DNA from 2 places in the Cellulomonas wangsupingiae genome. Region 1 is predicted to be linked to the other one. Evidence: riboswitches for the same ligand, from Rfam matches in the RefSeq annotation. Region 1 holds a riboswitch; the other holds the start of a gene.
What was found. Region 1 has a riboswitch for thiamine pyrophosphate ahead of NP075_RS01130 (thiamine ABC transporter substrate-binding protein). Riboswitches for the same ligand answer to the same signal wherever they lie in the genome.

Region 1 (15,675 bases):
TCGTGCTGCGAGACTCGCACCCGCTGTACCAGCCACCTATGCAGGGAGAGAGGCACTCCTATCGGCCCGGGGCTCTGCGCTTCTTAGACGTTCGATCGCTCAGCTGGACGCACCAGGGAGAGATCTCTCCGGCCACGGATGCCACCGGTGAGCGCGACTATGGTTCGATCGACTCATGGGAACAATCGACTGACACCCACACGCTCATAGGCGATTTTGGCCACATCGTGGTAGTTGCATCCGCACCTTTGGTCGAATATCAAGATGGCGACACACTGTCCGCGGCATTCTGAGTGCAGGACCGGTATTGCTCAATACAGGCTTTGCACGGCGTCGCTCAGCGCAGCGTCGTCGGGTCAAGTAGCCATCTGACGCGATAGACGATGGTCTCCGGTGCAAGATTCTGGGTACCCCCAGGCCTTGTCCCTCAGAGAAGCGCTCAGGCCCGCGTAGGTCTCGAGCACGGGCTGCGCCCCACACTCGGGATTGATCGCGACCGGTCGACGACCACTCGGGCTGTGTCCGCATGAGCCGCGCCGTTGACGTCGTCGGGCGTGAGCAGCGCGTCCCGGATCCGCCAGCTCGGTACAGGTGCCGTGCACCAAGAACCGGGCGTGCCGTGACTGCTGGCCGGCGGCCGCGCCCCGTCGGCCGCCTGGGCGGGCGCATCAACTGGCGGATGCCCGCGGCCTACGCCCTCGTGACCTGCCCGCCGAAAGCTGCACCGTACGGCAGTATCCCCGCACTGGGACAGCCTCGCCGGGGTCCCGCTGCTGCTCACCGACGCGACCTTCGCGTACGTCTACGGCAACGGCAGCGTCCCCCTGGCCCAGGTCGACCTGACCGACGGCGGCATCGACTACCTGCACACCGACACCCTCGGGTCGGTCCGCAGCACGACCGACGCGACCGGTGCGGTGACCTCGGATGCCGACTACGACCCGTACGGCCGGCCCGAGGCACCCACCTCCGACCCGACCGCCCAGGTCACTCGCTTCGGGTACGCCGGGGAGTACACCGACCCCACCGGCTACGTCTACCTGCGCGCCCGATACTACGACCCCACCAGCGCGCAGTTCCTCACCCGCGACCCCCTCGAGGCCACCACCGCCAACCCCTACGGCTACACCGACGGCAACCCCCTGCAGCACACCGACCCACTCGGGCTGGACTGGCTCCAGGACGCCGGTGACTGGAGCGCCGCCTTCGGCGACACGATCACGCTCGGCGCCACCAAGTGGGTCAGAGGCAAGCTGGGCGTCGACGACGCCGTCAACTACTGCTCCACGTTCTACACCTGGGGCGGCGTGGGTGGTGGCATTGCTTCCGTTGCCCCGGTGGGCGCGGCTAGCCTCGGCCTTGGCCGAGCCGTCAGCTGGGTCGCAGGTAGGAGCCCTGCGATCGCAGCGGGTCTCGGACGTGCCGGCGCCGTGGCGACGGCAGGGATGAACCGCATCGCAACCGCTGTTTCCGCGCGAGTCGGCACCGCGCTGGCTTATGAGGCTGATCGCGGGGCTGTCGCGCTCGGACGTGCCAGGGCTCTCGGAGACGACGTGGTGCTCGCGCGGGGTGGTGCGACACCGCCGATCGCTTTGCTGGTGGCTCAGGCGTCCATGTGAACGCTCAGGGGAACCTGTCCGGAGTCTCCGTTTCTTCGGGTAGTTCGATTCGTGAAGCAACACGAGGAATACCGCACAATCAGGTGGGAGTGACGACAGTTGGAGATGTGCGCGCCGCGGGGGGTAGCGTTGTTGCCGACCCGACTCGCGCGAACCCGAATCACTGCCTCGTGAGTGGCTGCAGCGCAGAAACCCTCGAACGCCTGTTCAGGCCAACAATCAAGAACCCTGGAAGTGCACGTGGACATAACTGAAGCCAAGCTGGTGTGGCTGCAAAATCTGTCGGATCGCTGCGATCCGCCCCCGTGGTCTGCAATGGTTGAGGGTCGGGACCATGTGGCAGGCGAGAGTTTTATCATGGTGGGCGGAGAAGGAGATCGCGGTGAGGATATCTACGTCATTCGTGACAGTGGCCCTGCAGGCGCCTCGTATTTGGACCTGATCGCCGCTTCTCGCACCTATCTGCCCGCCTTGATTGCAGAGGTTCGCAGGCTACGCGCGGCGCTCGAGTGGTCCGAGTCTGACAGTTGAGGCAGTGATGGTCATTCCCGGGTGAAGGCGTCCGGCGCGTCACGTCTGCACTCGGAGACCGTCAGCGCCGTCGGCGGGCGCGGAGTCGACGTCCGGGTGGTGCCCGAGCGGGGCGAGGTCTGCGTCGACATCGTCGTCGCGACCACCTCGCAGGCGCACGGTGCCGTGTACACGGTGGGGGACGTCGACGACCGGCCGTGGGTCCTCGAGCAGATGCGAGAGCACGGCCACCTCGTGCGGGGCTGAGGGTGGCGGACGGGCAGCGCCCTCCCCGCCGAGCGGTGCACCGGCCGGCAGCATCCCCGCACCGGAGATCGCCACTGTGCCGCCGTCGCGGGGCGCACCCGTCCGACCTGCCCGTTTCGCGGCGTGACATGGGCCACGTCGGGGCCGCGGGCGGGGTCCTCGACAGGGGGCACGCCGTGCCGTTGATAACATCAACGGGTCCCCCGCACCCCTCACGACGCGCCTGACCAGCGCCGCCCTGCGCCTGCCGGACGAGCTGGTCGCCCCGCGCCGTGGGTGGTCGCACCTCTCCAGCCAGGGGCGTGACCGTCCCGCGCAGGTGGGGTCGGACAGCGTTCCCCGGTCGTCGTCGTCGACGGCCGGTCACATCGACAAGACCCCGACCGACCACCCGCCCCCCACACGGACGGAGCCGGACGTGCTGCTGCTGCTGACGGTCCACCTCGCAGCTGCCCTCGTCGCGCCCGTGCTCTTCCGCTGGTGGGGGCGACGTGCGTTTTGGGCGCTCGCGCTGCCCCCCGCGTCGGCCGCGGCGTGGGCGCTGTCGTGGACAGGCGAGGTGCAGGCGGGTCGGGGGCCGGCGCAGAGCGTCGAGTGGATCCCCGCGCTCGGGCTCGAGCTGAGCTTCCGGCTGGACACCCTGTCGTGGCTGATGACCCTGGTCGTCGGCGGCGTCGGTGCGCTGGTCCTCGTGTACTGCGCGGCGTACTTCTCGCCGACGGCGTCCGGGCTCGGCCGCTTCGGCGGCGTGTTCACCGCGTTCGCGGGCTCCATGCTCGGTCTGGTCACGGCCGACGACATGCTCCTGATGTTCGTGTTCTGGGAGCTGACGACGGTCACGTCGTACCTGCTAATCGGGCACTACGCCGACCGCAAGGCGAGCCGTCGCGCCGCCATGCAGGCGATCATCGTGACGACCGCGGGCGGTCTGGCGATGCTCGTCGGCGTCGTCATCCTCGGGCACGCGGCGGGCAGCTACTCGATGTCCGCGCTGATGGCGGACCCGCCCGCGGCGTCGGGCGTCGTGGTGGCCGCCGTGGTGTGCCTGCTCGCCGGGGCGGCCACCAAGTCCGCGCTGATCCCGTTCCACTTCTGGCTGCCGGCCGCCATGGCCGCGCCGACGCCCGTCAGCGCGTACCTGCACGCCGCCGCGATGGTGAAGGCCGGCGTGTACCTGGTCGCCCGCTTCGCTCCCGCGTACGCCGACCTGCCCGTGTGGCGCTGGACCATCGTCGTGCTCGGCTGCGGGACGCTCGTGCTCGGCGGGTACCGCGCGCTGCGGCAGCACGACCTCAAGCTCATCCTGGCGTTCGGCACCGTCAGCCAGCTCGGCCTGATCATCCTGCTCGTCGGCCTCGGCACGCAGGCCACCGCCCTGGCGGGCCTGGCCATGCTCGGCGCGCACGCGATGTTCAAGGCGGCCCTGTTCCTCGTCGTCGGCACCGTCGACGTCGCGTGCGGCACGCGTGACCTGCGACGCCTGTCGGGCGTCGGCCGGCGCCTGCCGTGGACCGCGGCCGCCGGTGGGCTCGCGGTCGCGTCGATGATCGGCCTGCCGCCGTTCGCCGGGTACGTCGCGAAGGAGGCGGGGCTCGAGGGCGTCGCCCACCTCGAGGACGGTGCCGTCGGGTGGATCGTGCTCGCCGCCGTCGTCGTGGGCTCCGCGCTGACCGTCGCGTACGGCCTGCGGCTGTGGTGGGGGGCGTTCGCCACCAAGGGCGCGCTGGTGCCGCAGTCCAAGACCCAGGACTCCGAGGGCGTGGCGACGACGACGTCGCTGGCGGCCGGCGGCGACGAGTCGGTCGAGCCTGCGCCGGTGACGCGCCCGTCGTTCCTGCTGACGGCGCCCGCGCTCGTGCTGTCGTTCCTCGGGCTGGCGGTGGCGGTGCTGCCGCAGCTCGGTGAGCACCTGCTGTCGCCGTACGCGGCGACGTACCCGACCGGTGAGCCCGGGCACCTGCTGCTGTGGGGCGGGTTCGGGCTGGTGCTGTGGCTGACGGTCGGCATCCTGGGTGTCGGCGGGCTGCTGTTCCTCGCCCGTGACAAGGTCGAGCGCTGGCAGGCGCGCGCGCCGCACGTCTTCGAGGCGGACCTGACGTACCGCCGGTTCATGCGCAAGCTCGACGACCTGGCGGCCGACGTCACGGCCGTCACGCAGCGCGGCTCGCTGCCCCTGTACCTCGGCATGATCCTCGTGGCGTGGGTCGCGGCCGTCGGCGGCGCCCTGCTGACGGGCACGAGCCTGCCGCGCGAGGTCCGCCCGTGGGACTACGCCGCGCAGACCGTCTTCGCCGCGGTGACGATCGTCGCGTCGATCCTCGTGGCCCGGGCGCGACGGCGCCTCAAGGCCGTGATCCTCGCCGGCATCAGCGGCTACGCGATCGCCGGCATGTTCCTGCTGTACGGCGCGCCGGACCTGGCGGTCACGCAGGTGCTGGTGGAGACGGTCACGCTCGTGGTCTTCGTCCTCGTGCTGCGCCGCCTGCCCCCGTACTTCTCCGACCGGCCGCTGGCGACGTCCCGCTGGGTGCGCCTGGCCGTCGCGCTGGCCGTCGGCCTCGTGGTGGCGGGCGTCGCGCTCGTCGCGCCGTCGGCCCGCGTGCACGCCCCGGTCTCCGCGGACTTCGCGACGGAGGCCTACGAGTTCGGGGGCGGGAAGAACATCGTCAACGTGACCCTCGTCGACATCCGCGCGTGGGACACGATGGGCGAGATCTCGGTGCTGCTCGTGGCGGCGACGGGTGTCGCGTCGCTGGTCTTCCTCTCGGCCCGCGGCGGACGCATCTTCCGGGAGCGGGAGGCACCCGCCGACCGCGCCGTCTGGGGCGGCAGCCCGGACCCGATGGCGCGGCTGCGTCGTCCGCAGGTGGACGCCGGCGCCACGGACGGTGACGAGCCGGACGTCCCCACGGACGGGCGTCGGCCCGCACCGGTGACCCCCGCCGGCGGCACCGCGCGGCCCGGGTCACGCGCGCGGGAGTGGCTGCGCGCCGGGCGCACCGTCGCGCCGCAGCGACGCTCGGTGATCTTCGAGGTCGTCGTGCGGCTGCTGTTCCACACGATGATCGTGTACTCCGCGTTCCTCCTGTTCAGCGGGCACAACCAGCCCGGCGGCGGCTTCGCGGCGGGGCTCGTCACGGGCATCGCGCTGGCCGTGCGCTACCTCGCCGGCGGCCGCTACGAGCTGGGGGAGGCGGCACCCGTGCAGCCCGGTGTGCTGCTGGGCACCGGCCTGTTCCTCTCGGCCGGTGCCGGGATGGCGGCGCTGCTCGTCGGCGGCAACGTGCTGGAGTCCTGGATCCTGGAGTTCCAGCTGCCGATCTGGGGTGACGTCAAGCTCGTGACGAGCCTGTTCTTCGACGTCGGGGTCTACCTCGTCGTCGTGGGGCTGGTGCTGGACATCCTGCGGAGCCTCGGCGCGGAGATCGACCGTCGCGCCGAGTCCGGCGAGGACGACGTGCCGGACTCCGCGGTCAGCGGTGACGACACCGCCGTGCTCGCGCGCGGCATGTCCTCCACGGGGCACGCGCCCGGCGGGCCGCGCGACGAGGGGGTGGCACCGTGACCGACGTCGTCATGAGCCCCAACATCGTGTTCGTCGTGACGATCGCGGTGCTGTTCACCGTCGGGGTCTACCTGGTGCTCGAGCGCAGCCTGACGCGCATCCTGCTGGGGATCATCCTGCTCGGGAACGGCACGAACCTGCTGATCCTCGTCGCGGGGGGTGCCGCGGGCGCGCCACCGCTCATCGGGGTCGCGTCCGACCGGCCGATGAGCGACCCGCTGCCGCAGGCGCTCATCCTCACCGCCATCGTCATCACGCTCGGCCTGACCGCGTTCCTGCTGGCCATGGCGTACCGGTCGTGGCAGCTGCACCGCCACGACGAGGTGCAGGACGACGTCGAGGACCGGCGCATCGCGCGTCTCGCGGCACGCGACGAGCGCGCCTTCGAGGACGACGACACCGAGTCCGACGGCGAGTCGCTCGACGAGGAGGCCGCCACCGCCCGCGACGAGATGGACGAGGGCGAGGCGCTCGACGCCGCGCCGTCCGAACGGCCGCCACCGCACACCGACCACCGGCACGGGGAGGAGGGACGATGACCGACTGGGGCTGGCTCGTCCCCCTGCCCGTGGTGCTGCCGCTGTCCGCCGCCGGGCTGGCGCTCGCGCTGTACCGCCGGCCGCGCCTGCAGCGCATCGTCACGCTCGTGACGCTGACGCTCGTCGCGATCGTGTCGGGAGCGCTGCTCGTGCTGGCCGACGCGGGGCCGGTCGTCGTGGAGGTCGGCGACTGGGCCGCGCCCGTCGGCATCAACCTGGTCGCGGACCGCCTGTCGGCGCTGATGCTCACGGTGTCGTCCGTGGTGATCCTGTGCGTCCTGGTGTACTCCCTGGCGCAGGACCGGGAGGACGGCGAGCGGTTCGCGCCCATCTCGATCTTCCACCCGACGTACCTCGTGCTGTCCGCGGGCGTCGCGAACGCGTTCCTGTCGGGCGACCTGTTCAACATCTACGTCGGCTTCGAGATCCTGCTCGCCGCGTCGTACGTGCTCATCACGCTGTCGGGGACGACCGAGCGCATCCGCGCGGGCACGATCTACGTCGTCGTGGCGATCCTGTCGTCCGTGCTGTTCCTCGTGGCGATCGCCGCGGTGTACGCCGCGGTCGGCACGGTGAACCTCGCGCAGCTCGCGATCCGGCTCCCGGAGATCGACCCCGGCGTGCGGCTGGTGCTGCAGGCGATGCTGCTCATGGCGTTCGGCATCAAGGCCGCGGTGTTCCCCCTGTCGGCGTGGCTGCCGGACTCCTACCCGACGGCGCCCGCGCCGGTCACCGCGGTGTTCGCCGGCCTGCTCACCAAGGTGGGCGTGTACGCGATCATCCGCACGCAGACGCTGCTGTTCCCCGGCGGCCGGCTCGACGACATCCTCATGTGGGTGGCGCTGGCGACGATGGTCGTGGGGATCCTCGGCGCGGTCGCGCAGGACGACGTCAAACGTCTGCTGTCGTTCACGCTCGTCAGCCACATCGGGTACATGGTGTTCGGTGTCGCCCTGGGCAGCGTGCACGGGTGGACGGCCGCGATCTACTACGTCGCGCACCACATCACCGTGCAGACGGCGCTGTTCCTGGTCGTGGGGCTCGTCGAACGGTTCGGCGGGACGACGTCGCTCGACCGGCTCGGTGGCCTGGCGAAGATGACGCCGGTGCTGGCGGTGCTGTTCTTCGTGCCCGCGATGAACCTCGGCGGCATCCCGCCGCTGTCCGGGTTCCTCGGCAAGGTGGGGCTCCTGGAGGCGGGCGTCGAGCTCGGCACCCCGACGGGGTACGCCCTGGTCGTGGGATCCGTCGTGACGTCGCTGCTGACGCTGTACGCGCTGATCAAGGCGTGGAACAAGGCGTTCTGGCAGAGCCCGCCGGAGCCGCTGCCGGCCAACCACGTGCCCGCGCACATGGTCGTGCCGACCGCGGCGCTCGTGGTGTTCAGCCTGGCGCTCACCGTGTTCGCCGGCCCGTTGTACGCGTACACGGGCCGCGCGGCGCAGTCGCTCGCCGACCGCCTGCCGTACATCGAGGCCGTCCTGCCCGACGGGCAGCGCGGCGAGGGCGAGTCGCAGCGCGCCGCGGACGAGGGCGCCGACGACCCGGACGGGGCCGAGGCCGAGGACACGCGCATCGGGGGTGACGGATGAGCCTGCACCCGCGCCGGGCCGCCTGGCGCTTCCAGTGGGCGACGATCGCCTGGCTCACCGTCGTGTGGGTGCTGCTGTGGGGCGACGTGACCTGGGGGAACGTCGTCAACGGCGTCCTGCTGGGCCTGCTGGTGACCCTGGGCCTGCGCATGACGCCCGTCGACTTCCACGGCCGCGTGCACCCCGGCGCGCTGGCCGTGCTCCTGGGCCGGTTCGTGTACGACCTGGTCCGGGCGTCGTTCGAGGTCAGCATCGTGGCGCTGCGGCCGCGGTACACGCCGCGCGGCGCCGTGATCTGCGTGCAGCTGCGCAGCCACTCCGACATCTACCTGACGATGACGGCCGAGCTCGTCTCGCTCGTGCCCGGCTCGATCATCGTCGAGGCGCACCGGCTGACCGGCCGGCTGTACGTGCACGTGCTGGACGTCGAGACGAGCGGCGGCATCGAGAAGGCGCGGCAGAACGTCCTCGACCAGGAGGCGCGGGTGCTGCGGGCGCTCGCGTCCGACGACGAGCTGGAGGCGGCCGGCCTGGGACGCGGCCTGCGCGCGGTGCAGGGGGTGGCGGGATGAGCCCGTTCGACGTCGTCGTGGTGGCGTGCAGCGTGCTGCTCACCCTGGGCGCGGTGCTCGCGATCGTGCGTGCCGAGAAGGGCCCGTCGATGCTCGACCGCACGATCGCGCTCGACATCGTCGTGACGACGATGATCGCCGGCATCGCGCTGTACGCGGCGTACTTCCGCCGTGCGGACGTCGTGCCGCTGCTCGTCGTGCTCTCGCTCGTGGGCTTCGTCGGGTCGGTGACCGTCGCACGGTTCGCGGCCGTCGAGCCCGAGGGCGAGGGACGCGTGCGTACGCGCGAGGAGGTCGCGGCCGAGGAGGCCGAGAAGCGCCGCCTCGAGCAGGAGGAGGAGGAGTCGCGCCGCCGGCGGCGGCACGCGGCGGAGAGCGAGGCGCTCGCCGCCGCGGACGGTGCCGGGGCGGCCGGGCCCGTGCCCGAGCCGCCGGCCGGGACCGACGAGCCCACGCCGCACGGCTCCCGCGCGACCGTCGAGCCGGAGCCCGACGACGAGCACCACGGCGGCCCGGCCGACGAGGAGACGCGATGACGCAGGAGTTCTGGACCACCCTCGCGGACGCCGCCTCGATCGTCTGCCTGCTGGGGGGCGCGTTCTTCGCGTTCGCCGCGGGCGTCGGCGCGCTGCGCTTCCCGGACCTGCTGGCGCGCATGCACGCCGCGACGAAGCCGCAGGTCCTCGGCCTCATCCTCGTGCTCGTCGGCCTGGCGCTGCGGCTGCGGGAGGGCGGCGCGGTGTGGGCGCTCGTGCTCGTCGCGATCTTCCAGATGCTGACCGCGCCGGTCGCGGCGCACATGGTCGGCCGGGCCGGCTTCCGCACCGGCAAGGTCCGCAACGACCTGCTGGTGGTCGACGAGCTGTCCCGCGACCTGGACGCGACGCGCCCCGGGGAGACGCTCCCGGACGGGACGCGCTCGGACCCGTCCGCCCGCTGACGGGCCGGCCCCGGCGCCGCTGCGCCGGGGCCCGTCCGTGTGCGGGGACTAGCTGCTGCGGGCCGCGCGCCCGGCGAGCTTCGCGGCCCCCCGGGTCGCGAGCACGCGGGACAGCGAGACGGCCGCGCCGGTGATCGCGGCGGCGGTGGCGACCTCGCTGAACTTCACGTCCTCGGCCATGGAGTCGGCGGCGGGCGGCTTGTGCCCCCGGGTCTTCTCCCACACCTTGTCGATGACCTTGTTGACCGCCCACACGGCCGCGAGCGCGACACCCGCGCCCACGATCTTCGCGACCATCGACTGCTTGTTGTTCTCGTCCGACATGCGTGTGCCTTTCGTCGTCGCTTCCCCGGACGCTACCCGGCATCGGACGATCGCACAGGTCGGGGATAGGATCGCCGGTGAACGACAGGGGAGCGTCGGACGCCGGGCCCGTGAGGGTGCGGCGCGAGGACGCTGAGAGTGCGGACCACCGCAGACCCTCGAACCTGATCCGGGTGATACCGGCGTAGGGAGTCGGGCATTCTCTCCTCCCGTGGTCGTCGTCCCGCCACCACGGGACGGCGACCACGGGACCCCTCCGACGACGACGGAGGACGACCGCTTCATGACCACCCCCCGCACCACCCCACCCCTGCGCCGCGGCGCCGTCGCCGTCGCGGCCGGCTGCTCGCTCGTCGCCCTGACCGCCTGCTCCGCGATCGGCGGTGCGAACGCCGACGACGAGGCGAGCGCCGCCGGCACCGTGACGCTCGTGACGCACGAGTCGTTCGGGCTGTCCGAAGGGCTGCTCGAGCAGTTCGAGGACGAGACCGGGCTGAGCGTCGAGATCGTGCAGCAGGCCGACGCGGGCGCGCTGGTCAACCAGCTCGTCCTGACCAAGGACGCGCCCCTGGGTGACCTCGTGTACGGCATCGACAACGCGTTCGCGTCGCGCGCGCTCGACGAGGGCGTCGTCGTGCCCGCCGACGTCACGGCGCCCGCGGGCGCCGACGCCGCGGCCCACGCGGTGCCCGGCGACGACGACGGCGCGCTGACCGCGATCGATTTCGGCGACGTGTGCCTCAACATCGACACCGCCTGGTTCGCGGCGCAGGGCGTGCCCGAGCCGACGACCCTGGACTCCCTGCTCGACCCGGCGTACCGGGACCTGCTCGTCGTGCCCGACCCCGTGACGTCGTCGCCCGGCCTGGCGTTCCTGCTCGCGACCGTCGGCGCGTACGGCGAGGACGGCTGGGTCGACTACTGGGCGGGCCTGCGCGACAACGGGCTGCAGGTCGCCGACGGCTGGTCCGAGGCGTACTACACGGACTTCACGGCGGGCGGCGGCGACGGGCCGCGACCGGTCGTGCTGTCGTACGCCTCGTCCCCGCCGTTCACGGTGCCCGAGGGCGGCGACGAGCCCACCACGTGCGCGCTGCTCGACACGTGCTTCCGCCAGGTCGAGTACGCGGGCGTGCTGGCCGGGGCCGCGAACCCCGAGGGTGCCGCGCAGCTCCTGGACTTCCTGCTGTCCGACGAGGTGCAGGCCGACATCCCCGTGTCGATGTACATGTACCCCGTGAGCTCGTCGGTCGACCTGCCGGACGAGTGGGCCCGGTGGGCGCCGCTGTCCGACGCGCCCTACTCGGTCGCCCCGGGCGACATCACCGAGCACCGCGAGCAGTGGCTGACCACCTGGTCCGACACGGTGATCGGCTGACGCGTGCCCACTCCCGCGCAGGCCATCGCCGACCGTCCCGCACCCGGGGCGGTCGGCGGTGCGCCCGTCGGCGGGCGCGGGTCGCCGGGGCGTCGGGGGTCGGCGGCGTGGCCCCGGCGCCTCGGGTGGACCGTGGCCGTCGCCGTGCCGGTGCTGTTCCTCACCGTGTTCTTCGTGTGGCCGGTCGCCGAGATCGTCGGGCGGGGGTTCGTCCTCGACGGGCGGTTGGACCTCTCCGGGTTCGGCGAGGTGTTCGCGCGGCCGCGCACGTGGCGCGTCGTCGGGCAGACGCTCGCGCAGGCGACCGTCGGGACGCTCGGCGCGCTGGTGCTGGGCCTGCCCGGTGCGTACCTGCTGCACCGTTGCCGGTTCCGCGGGCGCGGAGCGCTGCGCGCGTTCGTCACGGTGCCGTTCGTGCTGCCCACCGTCGTGGTCGGCGTGGCGTTCCGCTCGCTGCTCGTCGACGGCGGCCTGCTGGGCGGCCTGGGCCTCGACGGCACGTTCACCGCGATCGTGCTCGCGCTCGTGTTCTTCAACTACGCGGTGGTCGTGCGGACCGTCGGGGGCATGTGGGAGCGGCTGGACCCGCGCGCCGAGCAGGCCGCCCGCGCACTGGGTGCCTCGCAGTGGCGCGTGCTGCGGACCGTCACGCTGCCCGCGCTCGGGCCCGCGATCGCGTCGGCCGCGTCGCTGGTCTTCCTGTTCTGCGCCACCGCGTTCGGCACCGTGCTCGTGCTCGGCGGGCGGCGCTTCGGCACGGTCGAGACCGAGATCTGGATCCAGACCACGCAGTTCCTCGACCTGCGGGCCGCCGCCGTGCTGTCGGTCGTGCAGCTCGTCGTCGTCGTCGGGGCGCTGGCCGTCGCCGGGCGCGCGCGGGCCCGCACCGAGCGCGCGCTGCCGCTCGGCGGCCCCGAGGCCGCGCACCCGGTGCGCCTGCGCGACCCGCTGGACGCCGTGGCGGTCGCCGTCACGGCCGTCACCGTCCTGGGGCTGCTCGCCGCGCCGCTGGTCAACCTCGTCGTCCGCTCGCTGCGCACGCCCGACGGCTGGGGGCTGGGCAACTACGCCGCGCTCGCGGTGCCGCAGGACACGCTCGCGGTCTCGGCGTGGCAGGCGGCCGGGACGTCGGTGCGCACGGCCGTCGACGCGACGCTCCTCGCGCTGCTCGTCGGAGGGCTGGTCGCGCTCGTCGTGTCGCGCCGGCCGCGCCGGAACTCCGCCCGGCGCGCCGTCGCCGGGCTCGACGCGCTGTTCATGCTGCCGCTCGGGGTGTCCGCCGTGACCGTCGGGTTCGGGTTCCTCGTGTCGATGGACGCACCGCTGGGGCTGCCGATCGACCTGCGGACCTCGGGCGTGCTGGTCGCCGTGGCGCAGGCCGTCGTCGCCGTGCCGCTCGTCGTGCGGACCGTGCTGCCCGTGCTGCGCGCGATCGAACCACGCCAGCGCGAGGTCGCCGCGACGCTCGGCGCCGCGCCCGGGCGCGTGCTGCGGACCGTCGACCTCGCCGTCGCGCTGCGGGCGCTGGGGCTCGCGCTCGGCTTCGCGTTCGCGGCGTCGCTGGGGGAGTTCGGCGCCACGTCGTTCCTCGCGCGGCCGCAGGACCCGACGTTGCCCGTCGTGATCTTCCGGCTGCTGGGACGTCCCGGTGCCGAGAACTACGGCGCCGCGCTCGCGGCGTCGGTGCTGCTGGCCGCGCTGACCGCGGCCGTCGTGGCCGTGTGCGAGCGGCTGCGCCGCCCGGGGATCGGAGGTGCTTGGTGAGCGACGGGCTGCAGGTGCTCGACGTCGTCGTGCGGTACGCGGGCGCCCCGGCGCCGGCCGTCGACGGCGTCGACCTGACCGTGCCGACGGGCGAGGTCGTCGCGCTGCTCGGGCCGTCCGGGTGCGGCAAGTCCTCGCTGCTGCGCGCGGTCGCCGGGCTCGAGCCGCTCGCCGGCGGCGACGTCGCGTGGGACGGGGTGTCCGTCGCCGGGGTGCCCGTGCACCGGCGCGGCTTCGGCCTGCTGTTCCAGGACGGGCAGCTGTTCGCGCACCGCGACGTCGCCGGCAACGTCGCGTACGGGATGCCGACGCTCGTGCGCCGGGACCGGGCCGCACGGGACGCGCGCGTCGCCGAGCTGCTCGACCTCGTCGGCCTGCCCGGCACGCAGCGCCGCGACGTCGCGACGCTGTCCGGCGGCGAGCGCCAGCGCGTCGCGCTCGCCCGCGCGCTGGCCCCGCGCCCGCGGCTGCTGCTGCTCGACGAGCCGCTGTCCGCGCTCGACCGCGCGCTGCGCGAACGTCTCGCGCTCGACCTGCGCGAGGTGCTGACCGCCACCGGCACGACAGCGCTGTTCGTCACGCACGACCAGGACGAGGCGTTCGCCGTCGCGGACCGCGTCGCCGTCATGGACGCCGGCCGGCTGCTGCAGGTCGCGGCCCCCGCTGCGCTGTGGGCCCGGCCCGCGTCGCGGCGGGTCGCGCAGTTCCTCGGGTACGAGGCGTTCGTCGACGTGCCGTCGCCGGGTGCCGACGCCCCCGCGGCCGTCCGCGCGCTCGTCGACGCCGCCCGTGCCGCCGGGGTCGCGCTGCTGCCCGCCGGGGGCCTGCTCGCGCTGGCCGCGGGCGCGTTCGTCGTCGCGCCCGGCGCGGCCGACGGCGTCGTCGTCGGGACGGTGCGCGTCCTGCGCTCACGCCGCGGACGCACCGAGGTCGTCGTCGACGTCGACGGGGTCGGCCGCGTCAGCGCGCTGGCCCCCGCGGGCTGGACGTGCGCGCCCGGGGCCGACGTGGCCCTGCACGCCGATGCCGCTGCGGTCGCGGGGCTGCCGGGCTAACGTCAGACCACCGGGTGCGACGTCGTGGTCCGTCGGCCGGCAGAGAGCTGCACCCACCGACACAGCGAGGTGAACGGTATGCCCCTCCAGCTCCGTGAGATCGTCTCCGTCGACATTCCTGCCCCCGTCGCCACGGTCTGGGAGCACCTGCGCGACCCGCAGCTGATCCGGCGGTGGTTCGGTTGGGACTACGACGGGCTCGACGCCGAGATCCGCGAGATCTTCGTCGACGACGTGCACGAGGAGAGCCACGAGGCCGACGGGACGCAGACGCGCACCCTGGTCTGGCGCAACCACGACCGGCTCGTGGTCACGTCGCGGGAGGACGAGCCGGAGCGCACCCACGTGGCCGTCCTGCGGCCGGGCGACGGCGGCCTGCCGACGTTCGAAGCGGCCTTCGACGAGCTGGACGAGGGCTGGACCCAGTTCGTCCAGCAGCTCGCGTTCGCGCTGCGGGTCCACCCAGGGGAGGACCGGGTGTCGCTGCAGGCGCACGGGCTGGACGCCGGCGACCGGCGCGAGCCGCTGCTGTTCCGTGCGGGCCTGCACGGCGTGCGCGGCCTGCCCGTGGGTGCGCACGTCGAGGGGACGCGCCCGGACGGGTCGCGCGTCGGCGGGACGCTCGTCTACAAGACGCAGCACCAGGTCGGGATCCACCTGCACGGCATCGCCGAGTCGCTGCTCGTGCTCGTCATCCGCCCGGCCGGGGAGCGGCCGCCGCACGGGACGGTCGACGCGACGCTGTCGACGTACGGGCTGGACCAGGATCTGCTCGCCGAGTCGCGGCGGCGGTGGGCCGGGTGGTGGGGGGTGCGGACGTCGGCGGTGTGAGCCAAGGGCGTCGGGCTGCGGTGCCGGGCGGCGTGAAGGGTCACTCACAGGCGAAGCGGTGAGCACGACGTCCTGGGGCGCCGTGGCTGCTTCGTACTCAGGACCGCTACCCGCGGTTCGCGAACCGCTGTGTGTCGCACGTGCCAGCCGAGTGATTGCAGGCACGCCGCGGGAGGTGGGGCGTCGTTATGAACACGGACACAAGTCGAGTTCGGAGATTCTGGGCTAGCGTCGGGTCACTGCTGGGTCCAGAGTCCGCAGGCGGCGGACACCTCCAGACCCTCACCAGCGCGCACATCGATCGTCACTCCAGCCGGCGCGTACCCGATGAAGTCGTTGTCGATGATCTCGCCCCCACCGGTTGTGCGCGACCAGTAGCAGTCTTTGATGTCTGTGCCAGTCGTCTTGTACGTCCCGACCGGGATGTCCGTGCCGACCTCGTACGTGCCAGAGTCGAAGACCTGGCCAGCGTCGACCCTGGTTTGCATGTCGGTGAACATCCCCGAAAACTCCGGGCAGGCTGCGACGAACTCGCCCATTGGGACAAGGGTGACGCTGGACGGTAGGTGCACTTGTCCGCTGGTCACGGCGTTGTACGCCAACTCGGCGGCCGAGAACCGCGGGTCGCCGATCGCTGTCCGGTACGGTCCGCATAACTGAGCCTCGCGCTGCGCCGCGGCCGCCTCAGCGATGAGTGCAGCTGTGGCGGCCTCTCGTTC
Region 2 (15,675 bases), 1.6 Mb from region 1:
ACACCGGACGGCACGTCCGGCGGCCCGGCGAATCGGTCGCTGCCGCTCACGCGGCGTTCCCTCAGGTGCGCTGCGCCCGCAGCCGTGCGCTGCGCTCGCGCGCGGCGGCCAGCTGCTCGCGCACCCGCACGGGGGCCGTGCCGCCGACGGCGTCGCGCGACGCGAGCGAGCCCTCGACCGACAGCACCGCCCGCACGTCCGGGGTGAGGTGGGCGCTGATCGCCGCGAGGTCGTCGTCGGACAGGTCCCACAGCTCGATGCCGCGGTCCTCGCACGTGCGCACGCACGTGCCGGCGACCTCGTGCGCGACGCGGAACGGCACGCCCTGGCGGACGAGCCACTCCGCGATGTCGGTCGCGAGCGAGAAGCCCTGCGGAGCGAGCGCGGCCATGCGGTCGGTGTCGAAGGTCAGCGTCGCGACCATCCCGGCGAACGCCGGCAGCAGGACCGTGAGCTGGTCGACCTGGTCGAAGACCGGCTCCTTGTCCTCCTGCAGGTCGCGGTTGTACGCCAGCGGGAGGCCCTTGAGCGTCGTCAGCAGGCCCGTGAGGTCGCCGACCAGGCGCCCGGCCTTGCCGCGCGCGAGCTCGGCGACGTCCGGGTTCTTCTTCTGCGGCATGATGCTCGACCCCGTGGAGTACGCGTCGTGCAGGCGCACGAACCCGAACTCCTTGGTCGCCCAGAGGATCACGTCCTCCGCGAGCCGCGACAGGTCCACGCCGGTCATCGCGGCGACGAACGCGAACTCCGCGACGACGTCCCGCGAGGCGGTGCCGTCGATCGAGTTCTCGACCGGCCCGGCGAAGCCGAGCTCCGCCGCCACGGCTGCCGGGTCCAGGCCGAGGGACGAGCCGGCCAGTGCGCCCGACCCGTACGGCGAGCGCGCGGCACGTGCGTCCCAGTCCGCCCAGCGCTCGACGTCGCGCAGCAGGGGCCACGCGTGCGCGAGCAGGTGGTGCGCGAGCAGCACCGGCTGGGCGTGCTGCAGGTGCGTGCGGCCCGGCATGGGCGCGTCACCGGCCACCTCCGCCTGCGCGACGAGCGCGTCGACGACGTCGAGCACGAGGCCCGACAGCACGCGCGACTGCCGCCGCAGGTACATCCGCACCAGTGTCGCGATCTGGTCGTTGCGCGAGCGCCCGGCCCGCAGCTTGCCGCCCAGGTCCGTCCCGGCCCGCTCGAGCAGCCCGCGCTCGAGCGCGGTGTGCACGTCCTCGTCGTCGGGCGTCGGCGCGAACGCCCCCGACGCCACGTCCGCGCGCAGCCGTTCGAGCGCGTCGACCATGCCGGCGACCTCGTCGTCCGACAGCAGCCCCGCGGCGTGCAGCACGTGGGCGTGCGCCACCGAGCCGGTGATGTCGTCGTCGGCGAGGCGCCAGTCGAACTGCGTCGACCGCGAGAGGTCGGCGAGGGCCGCCGCGGGGCCGGACGCGAAGCGTCCGCCCCACAGCGCGAGCGGGCCGGGCTGGTCGCTCACGCGTCGATGCCCCCCTGCGTCCCCAGGTCGGGGGCGTTGCCGAACTTGACGTCGCGCGCGGCCGCGAGCTTGGAGCTCAGGCCGTAGATCTCGATGAACCCGCGGGCCGCCGACTGGTCGAAGGTGTCTCCCGAGTCGTAGGTGGCGAGGTTGAAGTCGTACAGGCTGGAGTCGGAGCGGCGGCCCGTGACCGTGGCGCGGCCACCGTGCAGCACCATGCGCACGTCGCCGGTCACGTACCGCTGGGTGTCCTCGACGAACACGTCGAGCGACTTCTTCAGCGGCGAGAACCACTGGCCGTCGTACACCAGCTCGGTCCAGCGCTGCTCGACGCCGCGCTTGAAGCGGGCCTGCTCGCGCTCGACCGTGACGTTCTCCAGCTCCTGGTGCGCGGCGATGAGCGCGATCGCACCGGGAGCCTCGTAGACCTCGCGGGACTTGATGCCGACCAGGCGGTCCTCGACGATGTCGATCCGACCGACGCCCTGCGCGCCGGCGCGGCGGTTCATCTCCTGGATCGCCTGCAGCGGCGTCACCGGCACCTCGTCGATCGCGACGGGGACGCCCTGCTCGAAGCGGATGACGACCTCGTCGGCGACCGGCGGGAACGTCGGGTCGTCGGTGTAGGTGTAGACGTCCTTCGTCGGGCCGTTCCAGATGTCCTCGAGGAAGCCCGTCTCCACAGCACGGCCCCACACGTTCTGGTCGATCGAGAACGGGTTGTGCTTGGTGGTCGCGATCGGCAGCTTGTGCTTCTCGGCGTACTCGATCGCCTTGTCGCGCGTGAGGGCGAGGTCGCGGACCGGCGCGAGGCACTTGAGGTCCGGGGCCAGCGACGTGATGCCGACCTCGAAGCGGACCTGGTCGTTGCCCTTGCCGGTGCAGCCGTGCGCGACGGTCGTGGCACCGAACTGCCGGGCCGCCCGCACGAGGTGCTTGACGATGACCGGGCGCGAGAGCGCCGAGACGAGCGGGTACCGGTCGAGGTACAGGCCGTTCGCCTTGAGCGCCGGCATGCAGTACTCGGTGGCGAACTCGTCGCGGGCGTCGGCGACGTACGCCTCGACCGCACCGCAGTCGAGCGCGCGCCGGCGGATGACCTCGAGGTCCTCCCCACCCTGGCCGACGTCGACGGCCACGGCGATCACCTCGGCACCGGTGGCCTCCGCGATCCAGCCGATGCCCACCGAGGTGTCCAGGCCACCGGAGTACGCGAGGACGACGCGTTCGGTCATGTCAGGTTCTCTCCTTCTCGAGGTTCGCGTGCATGAACATACATGGTCACGCGGACCTATGCATAACCCGTCTCAGCCCTCGCTCGCGAGCGCGAGGAACCGGGCAGCGACCGCGTCGCCGCCCTGCGGGTCACGCGAGATGACGAGCACGGTGTCGTCGCCGGCGATCGTCCCGAGGACCGTCGGCAGCACCGAGTGGTCGATCGCCGAGGCCAGGAACTGCGCCGCCCCCGGAGGCGTGCGCAGGACCACGAGGTTGCCCGACGCCTCCGCGGCGACCAGCAGCTCCGCGCACAGCCGCGCCAGGCGCGCAGCCAGCTGCTCGGTGTCCGTGCGCGTCGGTGTCCGGTCACCGCCCTCCCCGGGCACCGCGTACACGAGCGCACCCGTGGGCGTGCGGATCCGGACCGCGCGCAGCTCGACCAGGTCGCGGCTCAGCGTCGCCTGGGTGACGGTCACGCCCTCGTCGGCGAGCAGCGCCGCGAGCTCCCCCTGGGAGTGCACGGTCCCGCGCTGCAGCAGCGAGATGATCAGGGCGTGCCGCGCCGCCTTGGTCGACGCGACGACGGGCGTGCTCACGGCCGGTCCAGCAGGAACGACAGCAGCGCCTTCTGGGCGTGGAGCCGGTTCTCCGCCTCGTCCCACACGACCGACTGCGGGCCGTCGATCACCTCGGCGGTGATCTCCTTGCCCCGGTACGCGGGCAGGCAGTGCAGGACGAGCGCACCCGGTGCGGCAAGCGACAGCGTCGGGGCGTCCAGCCGGAACGCCTCGAAGAGCCGCTCCCGGTCCGCCGCCCCGTCCTCCTGCCCCATGGAGGTCCACGTGTCGGTCGCGACGACGTCAGCCCGCGCCACGGCGTCGGCGACGTCGTGCACGACGGCCACCGAGCCGCCCGTGCCCGACGCGATCTGCGCCGCGCGGGCCAGGACCTGCGGGTCGGGCGGGGCGTCGACCGGCGTCCCGATGCGCACGTGCAGGCCGGCGGTCGCCCCGCCCAGCAGGTACGAGTGCGCCATGTTGTTCGCGCCGTCGCCGACGTAGGCGAGCGTCGTGCCGGGCAGCGACGCCACGCCGCCGCGGTGCTGCGCCAGGGTCGTCAGGTCGGCGAGCACCTGGCACGGGTGGAACTCGTCGGTCAGGGCGTTGACCACGGGCACGCCCGCCAGCGCGGCCATCTCCTCGAGCCGGCGCTGCGCGTGCGTCCGCCAGACGATCGCCGCCACCTGCCGGCCGAGCACGCGGGCCGTGTCGGCGATCGACTCGCGCACGCCGATCCGCGCCAGGGACCCGTCGACCTGCAGCGGGAAGCCACCCAGCTCGGCGATGCCCGTGACGAAGCTGACCTGCGTGCGCAGCGTCGGCTTGTCGAAGATGACCGCGATGGCGCGCGGGCCCGCCAGCGGCGTGCGGATGAACCGGTCGTCGCGGAACGCGAGGGCGAGCTCGATGACGTCGGCCTGCTCGCGCGGCGTCAGGTCGTCGTCGCGCAGGAAGTGGCGTGTCACGCGGGCTCCTCGGTGGCGAGGGTGGCCGGCAGGGCGGCCACCAGGTCGACGAACGGCTGCACCTGCTCGTCCGTCAGGACGAACGGCGGTGCCAGGCGCAAGGTCGTGGGCGTGCAGGCGTTGACGATGATGCCCGCCTCCAGCGCGTCGGCCGCGACCTGCGCCGCCACGGGCCGCACCAGCTCGACCGCGATGAGCAGGCCCTCGCCGCGCACCTCGCGGACCACCGGGTTGCCCGTCGAGCGCAGCCGCGCGCGCAGCCGCTCCCCCAGGTCCGTGACGTGGGCCAGCAGCCCGTCTCGCTCGATCACCCCGATGGTCGCGAGCGCGGCGGCCGACGCGACGGGGTTGCCGCCGAACGTCGTGCCGTGCTGCCCCCGGCCGAGCAACGTGGCGACGTCGGGCCCGTAGGCGATCACGCCGCCGACGGGGAACCCGGCGCCCAGGCCCTTGGCCACCGTCACGACGTCGGGACGGACGCCGCCGCCGACGTGCGGGTGCTGGTGGGCGAACCACCGTCCCGTGCGGCCCATGCCCGACTGGACCTCGTCGAGCACGAGCAGCGCGCCGTGCGCGCTCGTCAGCTCACGGGCGAGCGCCAGGTAGCCGGGGGGCAGCGGCCGCACGCCGGCCTCGCCCTGGATCGGCTCCACGAACATCGCCGCCACCTGGTCGCCGCCCTCGGCGAACGCCGCCCGCAGCGCGTCCGTGTCGCCGAACGGCAGGAACTCCACGCCCGGGGGCAGCGGCTCGAACGGCTCGCGGTACGCGGCCTTGTGCGTGAGGGACAGCGCGCCCATGGAACGACCGTGGAACGCGCCCTCGAGCGCCAGGACGCGGGGGCGGGCGCCGGCCGAGTGGCGGCGCGTGAGCTTCAGGGCCGCCTCGTTCGCCTCGGTGCCCGAGCTGGTGAGGAAGACGCGCGAGCCCTCGGGCGCCTCCGCGAGCTGCAGGAGTCGCTCGGCGAGGGCGACCTGCGCCGGGCTCGTGAAGAAGTTCGAGACGTGGCCCAGCGTGCCGAGCTGCGCGCTGATCGCCGCGGTCAACGTCGGGTGCGCGTGGCCGAGCGAGTTGACGGCGATCCCCCCGAGCAGGTCCACGTACCGCGTCCCGTCGGCGTCCCAGACGTACGGACCCTCGCCGCGCACGAGCACGCGCTGCGGCGGGCCGAACGTGTCCATGACCGCGTGGGTGTACCGGTCCGTCCACTGCGCGACCGACCCCGCCGCGGTCGGGACCGGCAGCACGTCCTGCTCGCCCGGGGCGCGGTGGCGCGGGGCGGTGGTGCTCGTGGCCGACCCGGCCGCGTCCGACGTCGTGGTCACGCTGTCGCCTCCTGGTCCTGGCTCGCCAGGCGCACGGCGCGCACCGGCACGGTCGACGGGTGGCCGTCGGGGTCGGCGTCGGGCAGCACCATCGTGCCCACGCCCTCGGACGTGAAGACCTCGACGAGGATCGAGTGCGTCGCCCGGCCGTCGATCACGTGCGCCCGCGGCACGCCGCCCTCGACGGCGCGCCAGCACGCCTCCATCTTGGGACGCATGCCCGCGTCGAGCCGCGGCAGCAGCTCGGCCAGCGCGGACGCGCGGATCCGGCGCACGAGCGTCGAGCGGTCCGGCCAGTCGGTGTACAGGCCCTCGACGTCCGTCAGCACGATGAGCTTGCGGGCCCCGAGGGCGACGGCCAGCGCCGCCGCGGCGGTGTCCGCGTTCACGTTGAGCACCTGCGTCGGGTCGTCGATGTCCGGGGCGACCGTCGACACGACGGGGATGCGCCCGGCGTCCAGCAGGTCGAGCACCGCCCCCGGGTTCACGTGGACGACGTCGCCCACGAGGCCCACGTCGACCTCGTGGCCGTCGACCACAGCGGTGCGGCGGCGGGCCTGGAACAGGCCGGCGTCCTCACCCGAGAGGCCCACCGCGTGCGGCGCGTGGGCGTTGAGCAGCCCGACCAGCTCGCGCGAGACCTGCCCCGTGAGCACCATGCGCACCACGTCCATGGCCTCGGGCGTCGTCACGCGCAGCCCACCGCGGAACTCGCTGGCGATGTCGAGCCGGTCGAGCATCGCGTTGATCTGCGGCCCGCCTCCGTGCACGACGACCGGTCGCAGGCCCACCTGGCGCAGGAAGACCATGTCCTCGGCGAACGCCCGCTTGAGCGTGTCGTCGATCATCGCGTTGCCGCCGTACTTGACGACGACGAGCGCGCCGGCGAACTGCTGCAGCCAGGGCAGCGCCTCGACGAGGACCTCCGCCTTCTGGTCGGGCCGCAGGTCGGTGCGGGTGTCGAAGACGAAGTCGTCGGGGACGCCAGGGTTCATGTCGCTGCCGCTCATGTGGAGTACGCGCTGTTCTCGTGGACGTAGTCGTGCGTGAGGTCGTTGGTCCAGACGGTCGCGGCCGCGTCGCCCGCGTGCAGGTCGACGACGACGTGCACCTCGCGGTCGGCCGCCAGGTCCAGCTGCGCCGGGTCCTCGTGGGCGCCGCCCGCGCGGCAGATCTGCACGCCGTTGATCGTCACGTCCAGCGCCGCCGGGTCGAACGGGGCGACGTCCTGCGGCACCGTGCCGACCTGGGCGATGATGCGGCCCCAGTTGGGGTCGTTGCCGAACATCGCGGCCTTGAAGAGGTTGGAGCGCGTGACGGCGCGCGCCACGGCCACCGCCGCGGCCTCGGTCGTCGCCCCGCGCACGTGGACGGCGATGTCGTGCGAGGCGCCCTCGGCGTCCGCGACGAGCTGGCGGGCGAGCGACGCGCAGACCCGCAGGACGGCGTCGGCGAACGCGTCGGCACCGGGCGTGACCCCGCTCGCCCCGGACGCCAGCAGCGTCACCGTGTCGGAGGTGGACATGCACCCGTCGGAGTCGACGCGGTCGAACGTCGCACCGGTCGCGGCCCGCAGCGCGGCGTCCGCGGTGGCGGCGTCGACGACCGCGTCGGTGGTGAGCACCGACAGCATCGTGGCCATGGCGGGCGCGAGCATGCCCGCCCCCTTGGCCATGCCGCCGACGACGAACGCGCCGTCCGGCGTCTCGACCCGCACGTGCGCGGTCTTGGGGACGCTGTCCGTCGTCATGATCGCGGAGGCGGCGTCCGGTCCCGCACCGGCGCCGAGCGCGGCCACGAGGGGGCCGATACCGGCGAACAGCTTCTCGCTCGCGAGCGGCACGCCGATGAGACCGGTCGAGCACACGACGACGTCACCGGCGGAGACGCCCAGCTCCGCCGCGACCTTCTCGGCGGTGGTGTGCGCGTCCTGGAAGCCGCGCGGGCCGGTGCCGACGTTCGCGCCGCCGGAGTTGAGCACGACGGCCGCCACCACGCCGTCCGCGACGACCTGCCGCGACCAGGTCACCGGCGCGCCGACGACGCGGTTCGTCGTGAACACCGCGGCACCCACCTGCAGCGGCCCGTCGTTGACGACGAGCGCGAGGTCGGGGTTGCCGGACGCCTTGAGCCCTGCGGTCACGCCGGACGCGCGGAACCCCGCCGCGGCGGTCACCCCGGGAGAGGTGCCGGGGGACGTGCCGACGAGGGCCGGGCCGAGGTGGTCGGTCACGGGGCGACTCCGTTCCGCGGCAGGCCGAGCGTCTCCGGCAGGCCCAGTGCGAGGTTGAGGGACTGGACGGCACCGCCGGCGGTGCCCTTGACGAGGTTGTCGATCGCCGTGACCGTCACGACGCGACCGGCCCGCGCGTCGTACGCCACCTGGACGTGCGCGGTGTTCGCGCCCGCGGTCGACGCGGTCGTCGGCCACTGCCCGGCGGGCAGCACGTGCACGAACGGCTCGTCCGCGTACGCCGCGCGCCAGACCTCTCGCAGCGCGTCGTCGTCCGTCGTCACGCCCGGCGCCAGGCGCGCGGTGGCGGTCGCGAGGATCCCCCGCGACATCGGCACGAGGACCGGCGTGAACGAGGTGCGGACGTCGTCCGCGCCCGCGGCGCGCAGGTTCTGCGCGAGCTCCGGGATGTGCCGGTGGCTGCCCCCGACCGCGTACGGCACGGCGGCCCCGACGGCCTCCGAGGCGAGCAGGTGCGCCTTGAGCGCCTTGCCGGCACCCGAGTACCCGACCGCGAGGACGGCGACGAGGTCCGACGTGTCGAGGAGCCCTGCGGCGACACCCGGCTGCAGGCCGAGCGTCACGGCGGTGACGTTGCACCCCGGGACGGCGATGCGGCGCGCGCCCGCCAGCCGGTCGCGGCCACGTGACGCGGTCGCCGCGTCGATCAGCTCGGGCAGCCCGTAGGTCCACGTGCCGGCGTGCTCGCTGCCGTAGTACGCCGACCAGTCGGCGGCGTCGACGAGGCGGTGGTCGGCGCCGAGGTCGAGGACCACCGGGTCCTCTCCCAGCGCCTCGAGCTCGGCTGCGACCTGCCCGCTGGCTCCGTGCGGGAGTGCCAGCACGACGACGTCGTGGCCCGCGAGCGCCTGGGGGGTCGTGGGCTGCAGGACGCGGTCGGCGAGGTCGACCAGGTGCGGGTGGTGCAGCCCCAGGGGTGTGCCCGCGCTGGAGTGGGCGGTGAGGGTGCCGATCGTCGCGTCCGGGTGGTCGAGGAGCAGCCGCAGGACCTCGCCGCCTGCGTAGCCGCTGGCCCCGGCCACCGCCACCGTGAACGTCATGTGCATGAACATACAGTCGGGTGCACACAAATACCAACGAACACGGGAAACGATCGCCCTCCCGAGGCGGCATGCTGTGGGCATGCGCGCCGTCATCGCGACCCGGGCCGGCGGCCCTGAGGTCCTCGAGCCCACCGACGTCCCGGACCCTGCTCCCGGCCCCGACGAGGTGCTGGTGCGTCTCGCCGCGGCAGGCGTCAACTTCATCGACACGTACCGACGTGCCGGTGTCTACCGTATGCCGTTCCCGCACGTCGTGGGGTCCGAGGGCGCGGGCGAGGTCGTCGCGGTGGGCGCCGACGTCACCACCCTCGCGCCCGGGGACCGCGTCGCGTGGGCGTCCGCCCCCGGTTCGTACGCCGAGCTCGTCACCGTCGCCGAGCGCCACGTCCTGCCCGTCCCCGCCACCGTCGACGACCGGACCGCGGCCGCCCTGCCGATGCAGGGCCTGACGGCGCACTACCTGGTCACCTCGACGTTCCCGGTCGCGCGGGGGCACGACGTGCTGCTGCACGGGGGCGCCGGGGGCGTCGGGCTGCTGCTGACGCAGCTCGCCGCCGCCCGCGGCGCGCGCGTCGTCGCGACCGTCGGCTCACCCGACAAGGAGCACCTCGCCCGGGCGGCGGGTGCCGCGGAGGTCATCCGCTACCGCGAGCTGTCCGACCTGCCCACCGAGCTGCCCGCCCTCGTGCGCGAGCTCACCGGCGGCCGCGGGGTCGACGTCGTGTACGACGGCGTCGGCAAGGACACGTTCGACGCGTCCCTCGCCTCGCTCGCCCCGCGCGGCACCCTCGTGCTGTTCGGCGCGTCCTCCGGCCAGGTGCCGCCGGTCGACCTGCAGCGCCTCAACGCCGCCGGCTCCCTGTACGTCACCCGGCCGACGATCGGCGACTACACGGCGTCGCGCGACGAGCTCCTGTGGCGGGCCGACGAGCTCTTCGACGCCGTGACCGCCGGCGCTCTCGACGTCCGCGTCGGAGCGACGTTCCCCCTCGCCGAGGCCGCCGACGCCCACCGCGCCCTCGAAGGGCGCGCCACCACCGGAAAGGTGCTGCTGCTCCCGTGACCCTCGACACCCCCACCTTCGCCGCCCCGCCGCGGACCGTGACCGTGGAGGTCTGGTCCGACGTCGCGTGCCCGTGGTGCTACGTCGGCAAGCGGCGGTTCGCCGCGGCCCTGCGCCGTTTCGCGCACCGCGACCACGTCGACGTCGTGTGGCGCTCGTACCAGCTCTCCCCGGAGACACCGGCGGGCCCGGGGCGGCCCGAGATCGACGCGCTCGCCGAGCTCAAGGGCCTGCCGCGCGACCACGTGGAGCAGATGTTCGCGCAGGTGGCGGCGCTCGGTGCCGCCGAGGGCCTGCGGTTCGACTTCGCCCGCACGCTCGCGTTCAACACGTTCGACGCCCACCGCCTGCTGCACCTCGCGCGGGCGGCCGGCGGCCCCGCGCTGGTGGACACGACCATGGAGGCGCTGTTCTCGGCGCACTTCGAGCAGGGCGTGGACCTGGGCGCCGACGGCGCGCTGGTCGCGATCGCCGCCCGCGCCGGGTTCGCCGCGCACGGCTGGGACGACGCGCGCGTCGCCGACGCGCTGGCCACGGGCGACGGCGGGGACACCGTCCGCGACGACCTGGCGACGGCAGCGTCCCTGGGAGTCACGGGCGTGCCGTTCTTCGTCGTCGACCGGCGGTACGCCGTGTCGGGCGCCCAGCCGCCCGAGGTGTTCGCCCAGCTGCTCGAGGCCGGGTGGCGCGAGGCCAACCCCCTGGTGCCGGCCCCGGCCGGCGAGGTGTGCACCGACGGGTCCTGCTGAGCGGCCCGGGCGCCGCGCGGGCTCACCGGACGCCGAGCATGAGGGAGACGAGCTCGCGCAACGAGTCCACGCGCACGTCCGCGAGCGCGGCGTCGGGGCGTCGGGCGTGCACGTAGCCCCACGGGCCGCGGCGCACGAGCGCCGTGCGCATGCCCGCGGCACGCGCCGGCAGGACGTCGTTGTCGAGCCGGTCGCCCACGTAGAGCACGTCGTGCGCGGGCACACCGAGGTCCGTCACGACGCGGGCGAAGAACTGCGGCGACGGCTTGGCCACGCCCCAGCGGGCCGACGTCGCCAGCAGGTCCACCTCGACTCCGGCGGCCCGCAGCTGGTGCTCGGCGCGCGCCGGCTGGTTGCCCGCGACCGCGACGAGGTACCCCGCGGCCCGCAGCGCCCGCAAGGTCGGCAGCGCGTCGGGGTAGAGGTCGTCCGGCCGGATCTCCGGTGGGGTCGACGGCGGGTCGACACCGACGTCGCGCCACACGTGGCTGTGCGGCTCGTCGCGCTCAGCCAGCGCCCCGAGCACCGCCATGAGGGCCAGCGGCGGCACACCCACCTCCCCGGCGACCTGCACCCACGCGCGCGTCTCGTCCACGAGCGTCTCACCGACGTCGAAGACGACGGCGCGCACGTCGGCCCACCGCGGACGCGGCCTCAGGTCATCCACGGCGGCCACCCTGCCAGGCCCGTCGCACCCGCGTCACCCCCGCGGCGCCCCCGCGTTCCCGCGTCACCCGACGGGTGCGAGCGGGCGCGCCCGCACCTGGTCGAAGAACGCGACCTCGTGCGCGCACGACGCCGCGTACGCGGCGAGCATGCGTGCGCGGGTCGCCGCACCCGCCTCATGCGCGGCGGCGTCGGCCAGGGCGGAGGCCTGGTCGGCCGCCGCCGCGAAGGCCGGGTCCCCGTAGGTGGCGACCCAGTCGCCGTAGGGGTGCGCACCCAGGTGGCCCGCGCGCGCCAGGATGCGCGCGCCGAGGTCCGCGTACAGGACGTAGCACGGCAGCACCGCCGCGACGACCTCGGCGTACGAGCCCGTCGCGGCGACGGCCAGCAGGTGGTCGACGTACGCGGTCGTCGCCGGGCCCACCGGGCCGGACCTCCCGCCGCCGGCGAGCCGCTCCTCGTGCAGCCGGGCCTCGATGTCGAGGCACCGTGCCGCGCCCTGCGCGAAGAACACCTGGGCCGCGGGGCCGGGCGCGACCTGGCTCGCCCGGGCGAGCACGCGGGAGTACTGCGCGAGGTACAGCGCGTCCTGGTGCAGGTAGGCCTCGAAGTCGTCCACGGGCAGCGTCCCGTCGGCCAGCCCGCGCACGAACGGCAGGTCGTCGCACGCGGCGCGCAGACCCGCCGCCCGCTCCCACGCCTCGCTGCTGAACGCGCGCGCCCCGAGCGTCGGCGCGTGGTGCAGGTGGTCGACGGGTCCCCGCCCCGACCCGACCGCGAGCGCCTCGCCGGCGGAGATGGCGCCGGTGAGCCACTCCTTCGCCTCGCGGACCGCCGTCACCCAGTCGGGCCGTCGTGGGCGCAGTGCCGCGACGGCGGCCGACAGCGAGCAGCCCGTGCCGTGCGTGCTGGTCGTGCGCACACGCGGCGCGTCCAGCTCGGTGAGCGTGCCCGCGTCGACCACGGCGTCCGGGCTCGCGTCCCCGGCGAGGTGGCCGCCCTTGAGCAGCACCGTGACGCCCGACCGGTGCGCGAGCCGCCGGGCCTGGTCGACCGCGTCGGGCCACGCCGTGGCGACGGGCTCACCGAGCAGCACGCCGAGCTCGGGCAGGTTCGGCGTCACGAGGTCCGCGAGCGCGACCAGCCGCCGCACGGCGTCCTCGGCGTCCGCGTCGAGCAGCCGGTCCCCGCTGCTCGCGACCATGACGGGGTCGAGCACGACGACGGGCGGGGTGGCCCGGCTCAGCCAGGCCGCGACCTCGTCGGCCACGGCCCGGGTCCCGACCATGCCGATCTTGACCGCGTCGACCGTGACGTCGTCGCTGACGGCGTCGAGCTGCGCGCGCAGGAACCCGACGTCCGGGACGTGCACCGCTCGCACGCCGTGCGTGTTCTGCGCGACGAGCGCGGTCACCACGGCCATGCCGTACGCGCCGTGCGCCGCGAACGACTTGAGGTCGGCGTGGATGCCGGCCCCGCCCGTCGGGTCGGTGCCCGCGACCGACAGCACCCGCACGCGGCTGCCCGTGGGGCGCGTACCGGTCGCGGGCCCGGCAGGTGCGGCGCTCACCGGGTCACCGCCGGCGCCGCGGCGCGGTCCCATGCCTCGACCAGGCGGGCCGCGGCGTCGGCGGGGTCCGTGGCCCCGCACACGGCGCTGACGACGGCCATGGCGTGCACCCCGGCGGCCCGCAGCGCCGGTGCGTCGGCCGCGCCGAGACCGCCGATGGCCACGACGGGACGACCGCCGGACGCGACGACCGCCGCACGCGCCCCGGCGACCCCGATCGCCGGCCCTGCCTCGGGCTTGGTGGGCGTGAGCCGCAGAGGGCCGGCCCCCAGGTAGTCGGCGCCCGTGGCCGCACGGACGTGCTCGGGCAGCGCCGCCGAGGCTCCCACCAGCGCGTCCGGGCCGAGCAGCGCACGGGCGTCGTCGACCTCCAGGTCACGCCTCCCCACGTGGACACCGTCCACGTGGGCGCCGCGGGCCCGTGCCGCGAGAGCGACGTCGACGCGGTCGTCCACGACGAGCGCCGCAGGACCCGCGAGACGCAGCGCGTCGGCCACCGAGAGGGTCAGCGCGACGAGCTCACGGGCGGTCGCCCGCTTGGCGCGCACCTGGACGGTGCCGACACCGGCACGGACCGCAGCGCCTGCGACGTCCGCGGGACGGTGGCCGGCACGTCCGCACACGTCGGCGTCCAGGACGAGGTAGATGCCCGCGGGCAGCGCGCTCATGCCGGCACACCGATCCGCTGCGCGGCCGCGACGCGGCACGCGAGGTCGTCCGGGGTCAGCAGGTACAGCTCGTCGAGGAGCCCGACCTGGAACGACGCGGGGCCGCGCGCGTCGATCACCGCGCGCTCGGCGGCGAGCCCCAGGGCCGTCGACGCCGCGACAGCCGCGGTCAGCGGCGGCGCGACCGACGTGAAGGCCGCGACGAGGCCGCCCAGCGCGCACCCGGCCCCGGTGATCGTCGTCAGGAGCCGGTCGCCGACCGCGAGCCGCACGTGCGTGGTGCCGTCGGTGACGAGGTCCACCGGCCCGGACACCGCGACGACCCCGCCGGTGCGCCGCGCGAGGACGTCGGCGGCGTCGGCACTGGTGTCGACGTCGTCGCGCGCGTCGACACCGCGACCGGCGGAGACGAAGCCCGCGAGCGCGCGGACCTCGCTGGCGTTGCCGCGCACCACGGCAGGACGCTCGCCGAGCAGGTGGCCGGCCAGCCGCGTCCGGACCGACAGGACGCCGACCGCGACCGGGTCGAGCACCCACGGCACCCCGGCCCCTGCGGCAGCCGCGACCGTCGGGGCGAGGCACGCCCGCTGGTCCGGCCCCGGCGTCCCGAGGTTGACCAGGACCGCACCCGCGGCGCCCGCGAGCTCCTCGGCCTCGCCCGGCACGCTCGCCATCGCGGGGGACGCACCGATCGCGAGCAGCGCGTTGGCGACGAGGTTCGTCGTGACCTCGTTGGTCAGGCACTGCACGAGCGGGGTGCACCGTCGCACCTCGTCGAGCGCCGCGCCGCACGCGGCGGCGAGGTCGTCAGGGGTGGGCAGGGCAGACGTCATGGCGGACATCCCTTCGCTCGTACGAACGAGATCAGGTTCGACGGGTGTGATCTCAGCCCTGCTCGGTACAGGGCACCCCGTGTCTCGCCGCCGACCCTAGCCGCCGGCGGTGACGCTGCCGAGAGCAGGTCTCGCCCTGCGGACGCCTCGGCGCCTCACCCGCCCGGGGACCCCGGGCGACGCGCGACCGCCGCTACGCTCACCGGTGCGGGTCGCCGGTGTCCCCCCGGGTGCCGTGCGCGGTCCGCGCCGACCAGCGCGCGTGCGCGCCAGAACCTGCGAGGCGACATGACCCCCGACACCACCCGACCCGCTCCGCTGACCGACCCGGTCGGCACCGTGGTGCCGTCCGCCGTACCGACGCACTGGTACAACCTGGCGGCGGACCTGCCCGAGCCGTGCCCGCCCGCCCTGCACCCCGGCACGCGGGAGCCCTTGACCCCGGACGACCTCGCGCCGCTGTTCCCCATGGCGCTGATCGCCCAGGAGGTGTCGACCGAGCGGTGGGTCGAGATCCCGCAGACCGTCCGGGAGATCTACGCGTCGTGGCGGCCGTCGCCGCTGGTGCGGGCGCTGCGCCTCGAGCGGGCGCTGGGCACCCCGGCGAAGATCTTCTACAAGTACGAGGGCGGCTCCCCCGCCGGCTCGCACAAGCCGAACACGGCCGTGGCGCAGGCGTACTACAACGCGGTCGAGGGCATCACGCGCCTGACGACCGAGACGGGCGCCGGGCAGTGGGGCGCATCGCTGTCGATGGCGTGCTCGCTGCTGGGCCTGGACTGCGAGGTGTGGCAGGTGCGCGCGTCGTACGACTCCAAGCCGTACCGCCGCATGCAGATGGAGACGTACGGCGCGATCTGCCACCCGTCGCCCTCGGACCTCACGGAGGCGGGACGCGCGATGCTCGCGGCCGACCCGACGACGACGGGGTCGCTCGGCATGGCGATCAGCGAGGCCGTGGAGGTCGCGGCGCAGGACCCGAAGGCCCACTACGCGCTGGGCTCGGTGCTCAACCACGTGCTGCTGCACCAGAGCGTCATCGGTGTCGAGGCCCTGGCGCAGCTGGACGAGATCGGCGAGAGCGCCGACGTCGTGTTCGGGTGCGCGGGCGGCGGCTCGAACCTGGGCGGCCTGGCCTTCCCCTTCCTGGGGCGCAACCTGCGCGACGGGACGACGACGCGCGTCGTGGCGTGCGAGCCGGCCGCCTGCCCGTCGATGACGCAGGGCGAGTACCGCTACGACTTCGGGGACGTCGCAGGGCTGACGCCGCTGCTGAAGATGCAC

Region 2: another riboswitch for thiamine pyrophosphate. It lies ahead of thiM (hydroxyethylthiazole kinase); the one in region 1 lies ahead of NP075_RS01130 (thiamine ABC transporter substrate-binding protein).

Annotation. Positions count from the first base shown of each region.
Region 1 is NZ_CP101989.1:245,173-260,847, forward strand. Features, by position in the region: gene NP075_RS01075 (hypothetical protein) at 1-293, shown strand, start outside; gene NP075_RS01080 (RHS repeat-associated core domain-containing protein) at 774-1,619, shown strand; gene NP075_RS01085 (hypothetical protein) at 1,794-2,150, shown strand; gene NP075_RS01090 (hypothetical protein) at 2,172-2,396, shown strand; gene NP075_RS01095 (Na+/H+ antiporter subunit A) at 2,815-5,961, shown strand; gene NP075_RS01100 (Na(+)/H(+) antiporter subunit C) at 5,973-6,500, shown strand; gene NP075_RS01105 (Na+/H+ antiporter subunit D) at 6,497-8,092, shown strand; gene NP075_RS01110 (Na+/H+ antiporter subunit E) at 8,089-8,664, shown strand; gene NP075_RS01115 (MrpF/PhaF family protein) at 8,661-9,200, shown strand; gene mnhG (monovalent cation/H(+) antiporter subunit G) at 9,197-9,604, shown strand; gene NP075_RS01125 (DUF4235 domain-containing protein) at 9,653-9,928, opposite strand; TPP riboswitch at 10,031-10,137, shown strand; gene NP075_RS01130 (thiamine ABC transporter substrate-binding protein) at 10,212-11,306, shown strand; gene NP075_RS01135 (ABC transporter permease) at 11,310-13,070, shown strand; gene NP075_RS01140 (ABC transporter ATP-binding protein) at 13,067-14,125, shown strand; gene NP075_RS01145 (SRPBCC family protein) at 14,204-14,956, shown strand; gene NP075_RS01150 (PASTA domain-containing protein) at 15,193-15,675, opposite strand, start outside.
Region 2 is NZ_CP101989.1:1,799,543-1,815,217, reverse strand. Features, by position in the region: gene NP075_RS08420 (uridine kinase family protein) at 1-50, opposite strand, end outside; gene argH (argininosuccinate lyase) at 62-1,477, opposite strand; gene NP075_RS08410 (argininosuccinate synthase) at 1,474-2,712, opposite strand; gene NP075_RS08405 (arginine repressor) at 2,785-3,291, opposite strand; gene argF (ornithine carbamoyltransferase) at 3,288-4,220, opposite strand; gene NP075_RS08395 (acetylornithine transaminase) at 4,217-5,545, opposite strand; gene argB (acetylglutamate kinase) at 5,542-6,555, opposite strand; gene argJ (bifunctional glutamate N-acetyltransferase/amino-acid acetyltransferase ArgJ) at 6,552-7,778, opposite strand; gene argC (N-acetyl-gamma-glutamyl-phosphate reductase) at 7,775-8,845, opposite strand; gene NP075_RS08375 (quinone oxidoreductase family protein) at 8,922-9,905, shown strand; gene NP075_RS08370 (DsbA family oxidoreductase) at 9,902-10,654, shown strand; gene NP075_RS08365 (HAD family hydrolase) at 10,677-11,321, opposite strand; gene thiD (bifunctional hydroxymethylpyrimidine kinase/phosphomethylpyrimidine kinase) at 11,385-12,890, opposite strand; gene NP075_RS08355 (thiamine phosphate synthase) at 12,887-13,558, opposite strand; gene thiM (hydroxyethylthiazole kinase) at 13,555-14,391, opposite strand; TPP riboswitch at 14,383-14,481, opposite strand; gene NP075_RS08345 (TrpB-like pyridoxal phosphate-dependent enzyme) at 14,680-15,675, shown strand, end outside.